3 regions of the Kineococcus terrestris genome follow, and region 1 is predicted to be linked to each of the others. Evidence: riboswitches for the same ligand, from Rfam matches in the RefSeq annotation. Region 1 holds a riboswitch; each other region holds the start of a gene.
What was found. Region 1 has a riboswitch for S-adenosylmethionine ahead of AB8M62_RS12395 (TIGR04028 family ABC transporter substrate-binding protein). Riboswitches for the same ligand answer to the same signal wherever they lie in the genome.
Positions count from the first base shown of each region.

Region 2: linked by a shared signal. The riboswitch ahead of AB8M62_RS12755 (riboflavin kinase) and the one ahead of AB8M62_RS12395 (TIGR04028 family ABC transporter substrate-binding protein) in region 1 are both predicted to bind S-adenosylmethionine.
Region 3: linked by a shared signal. The riboswitch ahead of AB8M62_RS08545 (putative leader peptide) and the one ahead of AB8M62_RS12395 (TIGR04028 family ABC transporter substrate-binding protein) in region 1 are both predicted to bind S-adenosylmethionine.

Region 1 is NZ_JBEUEI010000018.1:39,852-44,660, forward strand. It holds gene AB8M62_RS12390 (ABC transporter permease) at 1-402, opposite strand, end outside; gene AB8M62_RS12395 (TIGR04028 family ABC transporter substrate-binding protein) at 449-2,101, opposite strand; SAM riboswitch class I at 2,347-2,441, opposite strand; gene malQ (4-alpha-glucanotransferase) at 2,552-4,762, opposite strand.
Region 2 is NZ_JBEUEI010000019.1:23,094-27,902, forward strand. It holds gene AB8M62_RS12740 (CrcB family protein) at 1-262, opposite strand, end outside; gene AB8M62_RS12745 (VIT1/CCC1 transporter family protein) at 425-1,144, shown strand; gene AB8M62_RS12750 (YitT family protein) at 1,273-1,914, shown strand; gene AB8M62_RS12755 (riboflavin kinase) at 1,941-2,405, opposite strand; SAM riboswitch class IV at 2,435-2,546, opposite strand; gene AB8M62_RS12760 (alpha-amylase family glycosyl hydrolase) at 2,602-4,638, shown strand; gene AB8M62_RS12765 (DnaJ family domain-containing protein) at 4,654-4,809, shown strand, end outside.
Region 3 is NZ_JBEUEI010000011.1:35,790-40,598, reverse strand. It holds gene AB8M62_RS08550 (Rne/Rng family ribonuclease) at 1-2,285, opposite strand, end outside; SAM riboswitch class I at 2,706-2,802, shown strand; gene AB8M62_RS08545 (putative leader peptide) at 2,808-2,909, shown strand; gene AB8M62_RS08540 (ABC transporter substrate-binding protein) at 3,014-4,420, shown strand; gene AB8M62_RS08535 (carbohydrate ABC transporter permease) at 4,417-4,809, shown strand, end outside.

The sequences.
Region 1 (4,809 bases):
GAACAGCCGGCGCAGCCACCGGCCCCTGCCGTGGGTCGCGGTGAAGGCGATCGCGACCGCGAGCAGCACCGCCACGAGGAGGCCGAGCGCGGCCAGCACGAGCGTGGAGGGCAGCGCGCTGGCGATGAGGGTCGAGACCGCGGCCCCGCTCTGCACCGAGTAGCCGAGGTCGCCGCCCAGGAAGGCCCGCGCGGACTCCGCGAAGCGCACGAGCAGCGGGCGGTCGGCCCCGTAGGCGGCGCGGATGTCGGCCAGCTGCTCGGGCGTCAGGCCCAGCTCGGGACTGCCGAAGCGGGCCAGGACGGCGTCGCCGGGCAGCGCGGCCAGCAGCGCGTAGGACAGCGCGTAGGCCAGCACCAGGACGACGGCGGCCTGCGCGACGCGCTGCAGGACGTAGCTCACGCCGGCCCCGTCACCGCGGGCGCGCCGCCCGGGCGCCCACCGGCGCTCAGCGGTCCAGCCACGTCGCGTAGAAGGAGGGCCGGCCCACCGACTCGGTGGTGAAGCCCTGCACGTCGGAGCGGAAGCCGAAGACCTGCGGCTCCTCGAAGAAGGGCACGACGTAGGCCTGCTCGGCCAGCCGGCGCTGCGCTGCCTCGGACGCGGCCTGCCGCTCCTCGGTGGTCGGCCGGGAGGCGATGTCGTTGAGCAGCGCGTCCAGCTCGGGGTCGCCGAGGGACTCGTCGTCGGTGTCGAGGTTGAGCAGCGTGTTGCGGTTCCTGGAGAAGTACTGCGACTTCAGGACGTCGAAGTCGGCCCGGCCGACCATCGAGTGGTACACCTGCACGGTCTCCGGGTCGAGCGAGGCGGCGGTCTGCGCGGCCTGGTCGCCGGGGAACAGCTCGACCTGGACCCCCAGTCCGGACAGCTGCTCCTGGACGAGGGTGACGACCTCCCGGGAGCGGGGCTGGGGCAGCGCCTCGTTGACGGTGAGGGCCAGCCGCACGCCGCCCTTCTCCCGCACGCCGTCGGCGCCGGTGAGCCAGCCCGCCTCGTCGAGCAGCTGGGCCGCGCGGTCCGGGTCGTACCGGTACTGCTCGGAGGTGTCGACGTAGCCCAGCGCCGACCTCGCGAGGGCCCCGGTGGCCAGCACGTAGCTGTCGCTGAACAGGGTGTCGATGATGGCCTGCCGGTCGATGGCGGCCACGAGGGCCTGGCGGACGGGCAGTTCCTGCAGCTGCGGGGTGCGGAAGCGGAAGCTGAACCCGTTGTTGACGCCGTTGGTGGCCGCGGCCAGCAGGGCCAGCCCGTCGGCCTGGAACTGCTGCTCGTCGGGGGCCTCGATCTGGCGGGCGACGTCGGCCTGCCCCGCCACCACGGTGCCGACGCGGACGCTGTCCTCGCCCGCGACCACGAAGCGGATGCCGTCGAGGTAGGGACGGCCCTGCCGGGCCAGCGACGGCGGGGCCCAGTCGTAGTCCTCGCGCGCCACGAGCGAGATCTGCGTGCCGACCTCCTCGTCGTCGACGACGAACGGGCCGCAACCGACGACGCCGACCGCCTGGCCGGGCCCGAAGCCCTCGCTGTCCCGCTCGAGGGTGGAGGTGGCGAGCAGACCGGAGTTGATGGTCGAGACGGCCTGCGCGAAACCGGGCGCGGGGGCCGAGAAGGAGAACCTCACGGTGAGGTCGTCGACGACCTCACCGCGCTCGTAGTTGTTGATGGCCTCGGAGACCGTGAGCGCCCGGTCCGGGTCGCCGCTGCCGAAGAGGTCGATGTTGGCGAGCACGTTGGCCGCGTCGACGGGTGATCCGTCGGAGTGGGTGACCCCCTCGCGCAGGGTGAACGTGTACTCGGTGGCGTCGGCGTTGACCTCGGGCAGTTCCGCGGCGATCCACGGCTGCAGCTCGAGGGTCTCCGGGTCCTGCCACAGCAGCCGGGCGGTGATGTTGTTGACGATGCCGCCGTTGGGGTAGAAACCCGCGGCCGGCGGGTAGAGCGTCGTCCACGTCTGCGGTTCGAGGTAGGTGAGGGTTCCGCCGGTGCGGGGTTCCCCCGACGGCGTTCCCTCGTCGCTCGTCGCGCGGGAGCAGCCGGTCACCAGGCCGGCGAGGGCGGTGGCCGCTGCGGCGGCGAGCGTGGTGCGGCGACGGACGAGCATGGGTGGGCTCCGGCTGTTCGTGGCGCGGTGTGGCGCGAGCTGTTGCGGGGGAAGGGGTCGGGAGGGCGCGGCGCGGCCGCGGGGTGGTCCCGGGCGGTGGCGTCGTCGTCGTGACCGGTCTCCGCGGTGGCGGGGACCGGGTACCGCGCAGCTGCTAGCGACAGCCCGTGGCCCCTCGGCGGCAGTGGTCGATGTGACGACGCCGCGAGGCGTGGAAGGCGTGACCGCGGATCCTGAGCACCGTTCCTCCATCGGTTCTGGCGGAAGCACCCGAACCCGCTCTCGCGGAGGGTTGCTGCGGCGTCACGGAGCCAGATCTCTCAGCCGCTCTCGATGGTGAGCGGGAGCCACGGTGCCCGAGCGGGCCCGCGCGTGTCAAGGTGCGGCGCAGCGGGACGGCCGCCCCACCGCGGTGGAGGAGTTCCCCCGCCTCCGGCCGCCCCTCCCCGCTCAGCGCTCCGCGCCGCCCGCGCGCTCGTCCCCGCCCGCGGCGAGCGCCTCGCGCACCGCCCGGGCCAGTGACAGCGCCCGGGTGTGGGTGGGCAGGTCGTCGAGCAGGACGACCTCCCCGTCCGGGCCGGTGAGGGGCATCCGCCAGTTCGGGTACTCGTTCGCGGTGCCCGGCTGGTTCTGGGTGCGGCGGTCGCCGACGGCGTCGACGAGGGACACGCCCAGCATCAGCGACGGCGCCAGCGCCAGGTAGCGGTGCAGCGCCTCGACGGTCTCCTGCTCCCCCGCGCCCTCGCGCAGCAGCCCGCGCCCGCGCACGAGGCCCAGGACGCGGTCCTGCTCGGCGCGGTCGGCGGCGCGCTCCTCCTCCACGTCGCGGGTGAGCAGGCCGAGGCGGTCGCGCAGCGCGACGTGCTCCTGGGCCAGGTAGCCGGCCGTGGGGGGCAGGTCGTGGACGGTGACGCTGGCCAGGGCCAGCTCGCGGTAGTCCTCCGGCGCCTTCGGGCGGTCGCCGTCGTACTCGAACCAGAGGACGGCGCTGCCGAGGATCCCGCGCTCGGCCAGGTAGCTGCGCACCCAGGGCTCGACGGTGCCGAGGTCCTCGCCCACGAGCACGGCCCCGGCCCGCTGGGCCTCCAGGGCCAGGACGCCCAGCAGCGCCTCGTGGTCGTAGCGCACGTACGTGCCGCGGTCGGCGGTGGCCCCCTGCGGGATCCACCACAGCCGGAACAGGCCGATGACGTGGTCGACGCGCAGGCCGCCGGCGTGCCGCAGGATCGTGCGGACCATGTCCCGGAAGGGCACGTAGGCCAGCTCGGCGAGGCGGTCGGGCCGCCACGGCGGCTGGCTCCAGTCCTGCCCCTGCTGGTTGAAGGCGTCCGGCGGGGCGCCCACGGTGACGCCGCGGGCGAGGGTGTCGCCCAGGCTCCACACGTCCGCGCCCTCGGGGTGCACGCCGACGGCGAGGTCGTGGACGATGCCGGGCCCGGTGCCGGGCGCGGTGGCCGCGTCCTGGGCGCTGCGCAGCTGCTCGTCGCACTGCCACTGCAGCCAGCGGTGGAAGTCGACCCGGTCGGCGAGGCGCTCCAGGGCCCCGGAGGCGCGGGCCGCGGCGGGGTCGCGGTCCTGCGCGGGCCAGCCGGAGGCGGGCAGGCCGTGCTCCTCGGCCAGCGCGCACCACAGCGCGAAGTCGGTCAGCCCGGGGTCCTCGTCGGCGACGTAGCGGCGGAAGGCGGCCTGGCGGGCCTGGGTGCGCGGGTGGGCGTGCAGCACCTCCAGCGCCTCGCGCTTGAGCGCCCACAGGGCGTCGCGGTCGATCTCGCCGGGGTCCGTGTTGGCGGCGCGGCAGCGCGCGGCCAGCTCCTCCACCCGGGCCCGCTGCTGCGGTGCGAGGTAGGCGGTCTCCCGCACGTCCTCCGGGCGCAGGTACAGCGGGTTGACGAAGCGCCGGGTGGTCGGCAGGTACGGGGAGGCCTCCATCGGCGGCACCGGGGAGGCGGCCGCCAGCGGGTTCACGAGCAGCCAGCCGGCGCCCTGGGCGGCGGTGGTGGCGGCCAGGTCGGCCAGGTCGGCCAGGTCGCCGGCGCCCCAGGAGCGGCGCGAGCGCACCGAGTACAGCTGCGCCTGGTAGCCGACGGAGCGCCCGCGCTGCAGCGCCTCGGGCAGCTCCAGGACGTCGGGGGTGACGACCAGCGGGCACTCGGCGTCGCCGGAGGGGGTGCGCACCCGCAGCAGGTGCCAGCCCAGCGGCAGGTCGTCGGGGACCTCGAAGGTGGCGCGGCCGGTGAGGCGGCCGTCGACGTGCTTGGGGTCCACCCAGCGGTCGACCTGGCGCAGCGGCGCCCACCCGCCGTCGTCCTCCAGCTCGACGACGACGTCGACGGGGTCGCCGTGCGGGACGTGGACGGGCACCTGGGCGCTGCTGCCCTCGCGGGTGACGACCACGGGCGGCAGGCGGCGGCGCCAGGGCCGCAGCCGCACCTCCGCCAGCGACGCGGCGACCGCGGCGGGCCCGGACACGTCGTGGCCGAGGGCGGTCAGCACGGCCTCGACGGTGGCGCGCGGCACGTCGGCGGTGCGGCCGCGCCAGTCGGTGAAGGAGGTGGAGACGCCCTCGGCGGCGGCCAGCTCGGCCAGCTGCGGCGGGGTCCGGTCGTCGGTCCGGTCGTCGGCGCGGTCGTCGGCGCGGGCGTCGGCGGGCTCGGGTGGCACGCGCCGACTCTGCCAGAGCGCCCCCGTCCCGGCGCGGCGGCGGCGGG
Region 2 (4,809 bases), on a different contig from region 1:
GGGACCCCAGCAGACCGGTGCCCAGGCCCAGCCGCAGCAGCCGGCGCCGCCCCTCGTCGGGACCACGCCGCGCCAGGCCCTCCAGCAGCGCGCCCAGGCCGAAGGCGCCCAGCAGGTTCACGCCGAAGGTCGCCCACGGCCACCCGAGCGCCGCGGGCGGCCACAGGCTCTCCGCCGCGCCGCGCAGCGCCGTCCCGCAGAACCCGCCCGCCAGCACGACGGCCAGCAGGCGCGGGGACAGGTGGGGTGCTCGAGCGGGCACGGGTCGCTCCGATCGCGGTGGCGCGGGGCCGGGACAGGCGGCGCGCGCCACTGTACGAGCCGGCCGCCGGTGAGGGCAGGCTGGCTTGTCCGGACCGCGATCCCGTTGCGCTGCAAACGGAAGCGGAGAGCAGGGGGTGTCCGGGCGGGTAGCGTGGCGGCCGTGACGGACCTCGCCCCCCACGACCGCGAACCCGCCGAGCACCTCGGCTCCGTCAGCGGCCGCCTCAGCTGGCTGCGCGCCGGCGTCCTCGGCGCCAACGACGGCATCGTCTCCGTGGCCGCGCTCGTCCTCGGCGTCGTGGCCGCCACCGACGACCGCGGGGTCCTGCTCACCACCGGCCTGGCCGGGCTCGTGGCCGGTGCCCTGTCGATGGGGGTGGGCGAGTACGTGTCCGTCAGCACCCAGCGCGACACGCAGTCCGCGCTGCTGGCGCGCGAGCGGCGCGAGCTGGCGGAGATGCCGGACGAGGAGCTCGACGAGCTGACCGCGATCTACACGGCCAAGGGGCTCTCCCCGGCGCTGGCGCGGCGGGTGGCCCGCGAGCTGACCGCCCACGACGCCCTGGGCGCGCACGCCGAGGCGGAGCTCGGCCTGGACCCGGACGAGGTCGTGCGCCCCTGGCAGGCCGCGTGGGCGTCGGTGCTGGCCTTCACCCTCGGCGCGGCGCTGCCCCTGCTGGCCGTGCTGCTGCCCCCCGACGCGGTGCGGGCGTCGGCCTGCTTCGCCGCGGTCCTGCTCGCGCTCGCCGCCACCGGTGTCGTCAGCGCCCGCCTCGGTGGCGCCGACCCGCGCCGGGCCGTGCTGCGCGTCACCGGCGGGGGAGCCGTCGCCATGCTCGTCACCTACGGGATCGGCTCGCTGCTCGGCACGGCTCTCTGAGGCCGCCGGCCCCGACCGGCACCGCTCTACTGCGCAATCTGCCGCTGCACGGGTCCGCCGGTGAACGATCTGCCCGTCCGGAGCAGTCCCGCTTGCGCACCGGCGTCCGGCGTCGCGACGCTGCGCGGGTGACGACGACCGGACCGGCCGCGACCCGGCCACCCGCCGCGGCAGCGCCGCTGCCCCACTCGCGCGCCGAGGACGTGGCCGGCCTGCTCGTCGGGACGTTCCTGGCCTCCCTGGGCCTGCACCTGCTGCACGCGGCCTCGGCCGTCACCGGCGGCACCGCGGGGCTCGCCCTGCTCCTCGGCTACGCGGCCGGGCTGCCCTTCGGGGTCCTGTTCCCGCTGGTGAACCTGCCGTTCGTCGTGCTGGCCGTGCGGGTCAAGGGCTGGGCGTTCACGCTGCGCTCGGCGCTCGCGGTGGCGGCGGTGTCCCTGCTCAGCCCCCTGCAGGCGGCCTGCCTGCCGGACCTGCGGATCGACCCCGTCTACGCGGTGCTCGCCGGCAACCTCGTGGCCGGCACCGGCCTGCTCGTGCTGTTCCGCCACCGCGCCAGCCTCGGCGGGTTCGGCGTCCTGGCGCTGGTGCTGCAGGAACGGCTCGGCTGGCGGGCCGGCTACGTGCAGATGGTGCTCGACGTCGCCGTGGTCACCGCGTCCGTCGCGGTCGTCGGCCCGGCGGTGGCCGCGCTGTCGGCCGCGGGCGCGGTCGTGCTCAACCTCGTGCTGGCGATGAACCACCGCCCCGGCCGCTACACCGGGAGCTGACCCGGCCGGTGCCCGCGGGAGCGCCCTCAGCCGGGCAGGCCCGCCCGCAGCGCCCACGCGCGGGTCGCGGCCACGTCCAGGCGCAGCTGCTCCACGAGCTCGCTGGAGCCGGCGTAGCGGCGCTGAGGGCGCAGCCGCTCGTGCAGGCGCACCAGCACGGTGCGCTCGTACAGGTCGCCGTCGAAGTCGAGCAGGTGCGCCTCCAGCAGCCGCTGCCCGTCCTTGCCGTAGTACGTGGGGCGGTGGCCCACCGACACGGCGGCCACGTGCACCGGCCCGCCGGCGGCCGGGTCCACCTGCACCGTGCCGGCCCACACGCCGTCGCGCAGCCCGTGCTCGGGCACCGCGACGTTCGCCGTCGGGAAGCCCAGCAGCCGCCCGCGCTCGTCGCCGTGCTCGACCACGCCCTCCACGTGCAGCAGGGCCGGCGCGTCGCGCAGGCGGTGCTGCGCGGGCACGCGGGTGGTCAGGGCGCTGGGGCGTTCGGGCACGAGGACCTGCTTCCGGGCCGGGCTCCGCGGAGCCGCGCTTGCCGGGCGCCCACCGCCCGGCCGGGTCGTCACCTGGAGCACCCCACCGCGGTGGAGGGTTGCCGGGCAGCCAGCCAGGGCTTCACGCTGCCGCTCTTGACCTGCGGTCACGGTAGGAAGGGGTCCTGGACGTGTCAACAGCAGCGCGGGGGGACCGATGACCGGGACGACGACGACCGGCGGCGCGGGTGGTGGTGCGGGCGGCGCGGCGTGGCAGGTGCCCGCCGGGCTGGTGGAAGGGCTGCTGGGCGCCCTGCCGCCCGCGCGCCGCGAGGTGTTCGCGCTGCGGGTGGAGCGCTGGTGGGAGGACCTGCGCAGCGGCCTGGCCGGCCTGCACGCCCCCGACGTCGCCGACGACCTGGCGGCCCGGCTGCTGCGCCTGGCCGCCGGGGCGTGCGCCCGCCGGCCCGACGACCTGCACCGCCTGGACCAGGCCCGCACCCTGCGCCCCGACTGGTTCCAGTCCCCGCGCGCCGTCGGCTACGCCGCCTACACCGAGCGGTTCGCGGGCACCCTGGCCGGCGTCGCCGGCCGGCTGGACCACCTCGGCGAGCTCGGCGTCACCTACCTGCACCTCATGCCGCTGCTGCGCCCGCGCGAGGGCGACAGCGACGGCGGCTACGCCGTGGCCGACTACCGCGCCGTGCGCGAGGACCTCGGCGACGTGGAGGACCTGCGCGCGCTGGCGAGCGCCCTGCGCGCGCGCGGCACCAGCCTCGTGCTGGACCTCGTGCTCAACCACGTCGCCCGCGAGCACGCGTGGGCCCGCGCGGCCCGCGCCGGCGACGAGCGCTACCGCCGCTACTTCCACGTGTTCGCCGACCGGGAGCTGCCCGACGCCTACGAGCGCACCCTGCCGGAGGTGTTCCCCGACTTCGCCCCCGGGAACTTCACCTTCGACGAGGAGCTCGGCGGCTGGGTGTGGACGACGTTCAACTCCTTCCAGTGGGACCTGGACTGGTCGAACCCCGAGGTCCTCGCCGAGTTCGCGGAGGTCGTGCTGTTCCTGGCCGAGCTCGGGGTGGAGGTGCTGCGCCTGGACGCGGTGGCGTTCCTGTGGAAGCGGATGGGCACGAACTGCCAGAACCAGCCCGAGGTGCACTCGGTGGTGCAGGTGCTGCGCGCGCTGACCCGGATCGCCTGCCCCGCGGTGCTGCTGAAGGCGGAGGCGATCGTCGCGCCCGACGACCTGGTGCACTACCTCGGCCGGGGCCGCCACCACGGCCGCGTCAGCGACCTGGCGTACCACAACACCCTCATGGTGCAGGTGTGGTCGTCGCTGGCGGCGCAGGACGTGCGGCTGGCCGCGCAGGCGCTGCGGGCGCTGCCCACCGTGCCGACGACGACCGCGTGGATCACCTACGCGCGCTGCCACGACGACATCGGCTGGGCCGTCTCCGACGCCGACGCCGCGGCCGTCGGCCTCGACGGGCACGCCCACCGCTCGTTCCTGTCCGACTGGTACTCCGGCGCCTTCGAGGGCTCCACCGCGCGGGGCCTGGTGTTCCAGGAGAACCCGGCGACGGGGGACCGGCGCATCAGCGGCACGTGCGCGGACCTCGTCGGGCTGACCGCGGCGCGCGAGGCGCTGGCCGCCGGGACGGGGGACCCGCGGGCGCGCGCCGGGCTGGAGGCCGAGGTGGACGCCGCGCTGGCCCGGCACCTGCTGGCCCACGCCGTCGTCTTCGCCTGGGGCGGCATCCCCGTCGTCTGGTCCGGGGACGAGGTCGCCGCGCCCGGCGACCCGGACTGGGCCGCCGACCCGGCGCACGCCGCCGACAACCGGTGGGCGCACCGGCCGCGGCTGGACGAGCGGGACCTGGCCGCCGCCCGGGACCCCGCGTCGGTGCCGGGGCGGGCGCTGGCCGGGCTGCGGCACCTGGCGCGCACGCGCGCTGGCCTGCCGCACCTGCACGCCAGCGTCGCGGCGGACGTGCTGGAGCCGTCCGACCCCGGGGTGCTGGCGTTCGTGCGCCGGCACCCGCTGGGGGAGCTGCTGTGCCTGTTCAACGTCACCGGTTCCTGGCGCCCCTTCCCCGGGCACCGCGTCGAGGAGCTGGGCCTGGCCGGCGCGGTGGACGCGCTGAGCGGGGAGCCGGCGCCCTGGGGCGGGGACGGTCAGCTGTGGCTGGCGCCGTGGCGGGCGGTGTGGCTGCACCGGCCCGTGGAGGAGGTGCGCCCGCCCGCGCCGTGAGGTGAGGATGGGCGGGTGCGCGAACCGGTCCGGCGGCCCTTCGACGACCGCGTCGAGCGGCAGGTCCGCGAGGCGCAGGCGCGCGGTGCCTTCGACGACCTGCCGGGCGCCGGGCGGCCGCTGCGCGGGCTGGACCGGGAGTTCACCGTCGAGGGGTGGGCGGCGGAGAAG
Region 3 (4,809 bases), on a different contig from region 1:
CGGACGGTCAGGTCGGGCTCCCCGTGCAGCAGCAGCGGGGCGCCCTTGGAGCCGGCCTTCTCCTGCACCGCCTCCCAGGTGGCCTGCAGCCGGCGCACGTCCGCGGCCAGCTCCTCCTCCGAGACGCCCTCGGCGGCGGTGCGCACGATGACGCCTGCGCCCTCGGGCACCACCTGCTTGAGGACCTTCTTCAGGCGCGCGCGCTCGGTGTCGGGCAGCTTGCGGGAGATGCCGGTCATCGACCCGCGCGGCACGTACACCAGGTAGCGGCCGGGCAGCGAGATCTGGCTGGTCAGGCGGGCGCCCTTGTGCCCGACGGGGTCCTTCGTCACCTGGACGAGGACGCTGTCGCCGGACTTCAGGGCCGCCTCGATGCGCCGCGGCTGACCCTCCAGGCCCGCGGCGTCCCAGTTGACCTCGCCCGCGTACAGGACGGCGTTGCGGCCCCGGCCGAGGTCGACGAACGCCGCCTCCATGCCGGGCAGGACGTTCTGCACCCGGCCGAGGTAGACGTTGCCGACCATGGTCGTCTGCGCCTTCCGGGCGCCGTAGTGCTCGACGAGGATGCCGTCCTCGAGGACGCCGATCTGGGTGACGCCGTCCCGCTCGCGCACCACCATGACGCGCTCGACGCTCTCGCGGCGGGCCAGGAACTCCGCCTCGGTGAGGATCGCGCGCCGGCGGCCCTGCTCGCGCCCCTCGCGGCGGCGCTGCTTCTTGGCCTCCAGGCGGGTGGAGCCCTTCAGCGCGGTGATCTCGTCCTCGCCGGTGCCGCCGCCGCCGCTGCCGCGGGAGCGGCGGGGCTCGCGCACCCGCACCACCGTGTTCGGCGGGTCGTCCGGCGACGGCTCGTCGCCGTCCGAGCCGCCGCGGCGGCGCCGGCGACGGCGGCGGCGCGAGGAGGACGACTCCCCCGCGTCCTCGCGCTCGTCGCGCTCGCCCGCGCGCTCGGCGTCCTCGTCGGCGCCCTCGTCGTCGGCGCCGGTGGCCGCGCCGTCCGCGGGACGCGCGTCGTCGCCGTCGCCGTCCTCGCCCTCGCCCTCGCCGCGGTCGTCACCTCGGTCGTCACCTCGGGCGCGGCTGCGCCGGCCCCGGCCACCCCGGCGACGGCGGCGGCGCGGGGCGCCGTCGTCGTCCCCCTCGTCGTCGCGGTCGTCGTCGCGGTCGTCGTCACCGGCCGCGTCCGGACCGTCCTCGTCGTCCGCACCGGTCGCGCGACCGCCGGCGAGGTCCCCCGCCAGGTCGTCGGCCAGGTCGTCGGCCAGGTCGTCTTCCCGGTCCTCGGTCAGGTCGTCGGCGGGCTCGGCCGCGTCGTCCCAGCCGCGCGCCACCCCGCCGTCGTGCTCGTCGCGGTGGCGGGGCGGACCGGCGGGCGCCGACGCCCGGCGGCGGCGCGGCTGCTCCACGTCGGGCGCCTGGAAGAAGACGGCGGTCGCGCGGGCCGCGGCCTCGGCGGCCCGGTCGGCGCCGGTGCTGCCGCCGCTGCGGGCGAACCCGGCGGCGCGCAGCAGCACAGGGTCGTCCATGAGGTCGTCGACGGCGGCGCGACCGCGCTCGGCGCGCTCGTCGCGCTGCTGCGCGGGCTCCTGCGCCGAGAGGCGGGGGGCGGCCTGCTGCGGGGCGGCCTCCTGCGCGGCGGGCCCGGGGACGGGCTCGGGCTGCGGAGGGGTCTCCGGCACGGCCGCGGCGGCCTGCTCGGCGTCGGCCTCCGCGGCGGGCTCATCGGCGAGCGCGGGCTCGGGCTCGGGCGCCACCTCGGCGACGGGCTCGGGGGAGGCCGCCGCCCGCGTGGCGCGACGGCGGCGGGGCCGCGCCGGGGCCGCGGGCTCGGCGACGGGCTCGGCGACGGGCTCGGCGACGGGCTCGGCGACGGGCTCGGCGACGGGCTCGGCGACCTGGTCGCTCGCCGGGTCGACGGCCGGCTCCGCGGTGGGCTCGGCGGCTGGCTCCACGGTGGGCTCGGCGGCCACGGCGGTCTTGCGGGTGCGGCGGGCCCGGCGGGGCCTGGTGGGCTCCGCGGGCTCGGCGAGCGCGTCACCGGGCTCCTGCGCGGCTGGCGACGCGGTGACCGCGGGGATCTCCGCCGGGGTCTCAGCTGGCGTCTCAGCGGGCGCCTGCGCCGGCGGCGCGGCGGTGTCCGCGGGCGCCGGGTCCTCCGCGCGCACGGGCGGGCCGGCGGGCCGGCTGGCGGCGCGGCGCCGGCGCGCGGGGCGGGCCGGGGCGGTGGTGCTCTCGCCCGCCGCCGCCGCAGCGCCGTCGGTGTTCTCGTCGGGGGTCGTCGTCACGGGTCTCCGTCGCCCGCGGCGGCCGCCACACCGGTGCCCCTGCGACCGCCCGGGCGTCTCGTCGGGCTCGCCGGGCGGGATCGGTCCCGACCGGCGGAAGTCCAGTCGTCCACCCCGGCGGTTCGCGGTCGGTCCGCGGCGGCCGCCGGGGCGTCACCGGCGCTCGCCGCCCGTCGCGCGGGCCCGGGGCGCCGGCCGGGCCCTCGGGCCCCGGCGCGGCCCGGACTCCCCGGTGGGGCGTCGGTCACGTCGGCGGGCCGGGCGCCCGGTGTGAGGGGACGCACGACCGCGTGCAGTGTCTCACAGCGCCCGCGGACCGGCCCGGAGCTCGTGCCGCGCGCCCCACCGCGCCGACAGGCCGGTGGAACGGTCCACCGCGGGTCCTCCCGCGCGGCCGCACCGTCCGCTACGCTCGCCGCACACCCATCCAGAGTGGCCGAGAGACCTGGCTCGACGACGCCACAGCAACCACCGCGGGCTCCCCCGCGGCAGGTGCTCCCGCCAGGGACGATGGAGGCAGCTGTGCGCCCTGGAGCCCTGTCCGCCCGCACCCGGCTGGTGCGGCGGCTGCACGTCGACCTCGCCCGCACGAGCTCGGCGACCTGTCGGCCGCCGGCGGCCTGACCCCCGGCCGCACCGGCCACCTCCCGGGCTCCCACCGCCCGGTCCCACCACCCCGCACGGACACCCGCGTCCGCGACCCCCGGAGACCCCGCATGCCCTCGTTCATGTCCCACCAGCCCCGCACGCCCCACGAGCCCCACCAGTCCCGTCCGCCGCGCGCCGTCGACGCGCTCCTGCGCGCCCGCACCTCCCGCCGCCGCCTGCTCGGCGGCGCCCTCGGCCTCGGCGGCCTGGCCGCGACCGGTTCCCTGAGCGCCTGCGGCGGCGCCTCGGGCAGCAGCGCCCTCGCCGCTGAGCCCGCCGCCGCCCTGGACGGCGCCACGATCAAGCTGATGGTCAACCAGCCGCACCGGCTGGCCTTCACCGAGCTGCTCGGTCCCGCCTTCGCCGAGGAGTTCGGCGGCACGCTGGACGTCACGGCGGTCCCCTACGACCAGCTGACGAGCCAGCAGGTCCTCGACGTGCAGGGCGGTGCCGGGGAGTTCGACGTCTTCGACTACTTCTACTTCGGCCTGGGCGACCTGGTGGAGGCCGAGGCGCTGGTCGACCTGACGGACTGGGTCGGCGCCAACGAGGACATCGCCACCGGCGACTTCCTGCCCGCGGTGTACGACCCGTACACGCTGCTGGACGGGCGCCGCTACGGCCTGCCCTTCGACGGCGACACGCACGTCCTCTACTACAACGCCGAGGTGTTCGAGCGGTACGGCGTCGCACCGCCCGCCACGTGGGACGAGTACGACGAGGCCGCCGCGAAGATCACCCGGGACTCCGGCGGCAGCGTGTACGGCGCCGTCGTGCAGGCCCAGCAGGTGCCGATGATCCTCGGCTGCTCCTTCGTCAACCGCCTCGCCGGCTACGGCGGCACCCTCGTGGACGAGTCGGGCCGGCCCACGCTGACGAGCGAGGCGGCCGTGGCCGCGCTGCAGCACCTCGTGGACGTGCAGCCGCACGCGCTGCCCACCCCCCTGCAGACGGGCTTCGACCAGGCCAACTCCGCCTTCCTGGCCGGACAGGGCGCCATGATCGACACCTGGACCGACCTGGGCCTGAAGGCGCAGGACCCGGAGAGCTCGCAGGTGGTCGACAAGTGGGGCGTCGTCACCCTGCCGGTGGGCGGGTCGAACACGACGCCCCGCACGGCGCTGGAGGCCGGCTTCGGCCTCGGGGTGTCGAGCGGGTCGGGGCAGCCGGAGGTCGCCGCGGCCTTCGTGAAGTGGGCGACGGACCGCGAGCGCAACTTCCTGCTGGCCTCCACCGCCGGCTCGGGCATCGACCCGGCCCGCACGAGCGTGCTGGAGTCGCCGGAGTACGCCGAGGCGGCGGGCGCCGCGACCGACGTCATCCGCGAGGGCCTGACCAGCGACGCGCTGGCCTGGCCGCGCCAGGCGGGCGCGCCGAAGCTGCTGCAGGACCTCGTCGACCAGCTCGCGCTGGCGATGCAGGGCAGCCAGGACGTCGAGACGGCGCTGGGCACCGCGCAGGAGACCTGGGAGCGCGAGCTCGGATGAGCAGCGGTCTCGACGTCCGCCGCGTCCCGCGCCAGGGGCGCGGGACCGCCCCCGGACGCGGCCGCCCGCGGCGCGCGGTCCCCGGGCGGCACCGCCCCGGTCACGTGCCGGGCTGGCTGGCCGCGCCCAGCCTGCTGGGGCTGCTCGTCATGCTCGCCTACCCCACGGTGTTCGTCGTCCTGCTGGCGTTCTCCGACTCCTCGCTGGCGCGGCCGCTGCGGGGGTTCACCGGCGTCGCGAACTTCGTCGAGGCGTGGCGGTCGGTCGCGTTCGCGGGCTCGCTCGTGCGCTCGGTCGTGTTCGCGGTCGCGGCGGCGCTGGGGACGACCGCGCTGGGCACCGCGCTGGCGCTGCTGCTGCACGCGCGCGGCAGGCGGTTCGGGGTCGTG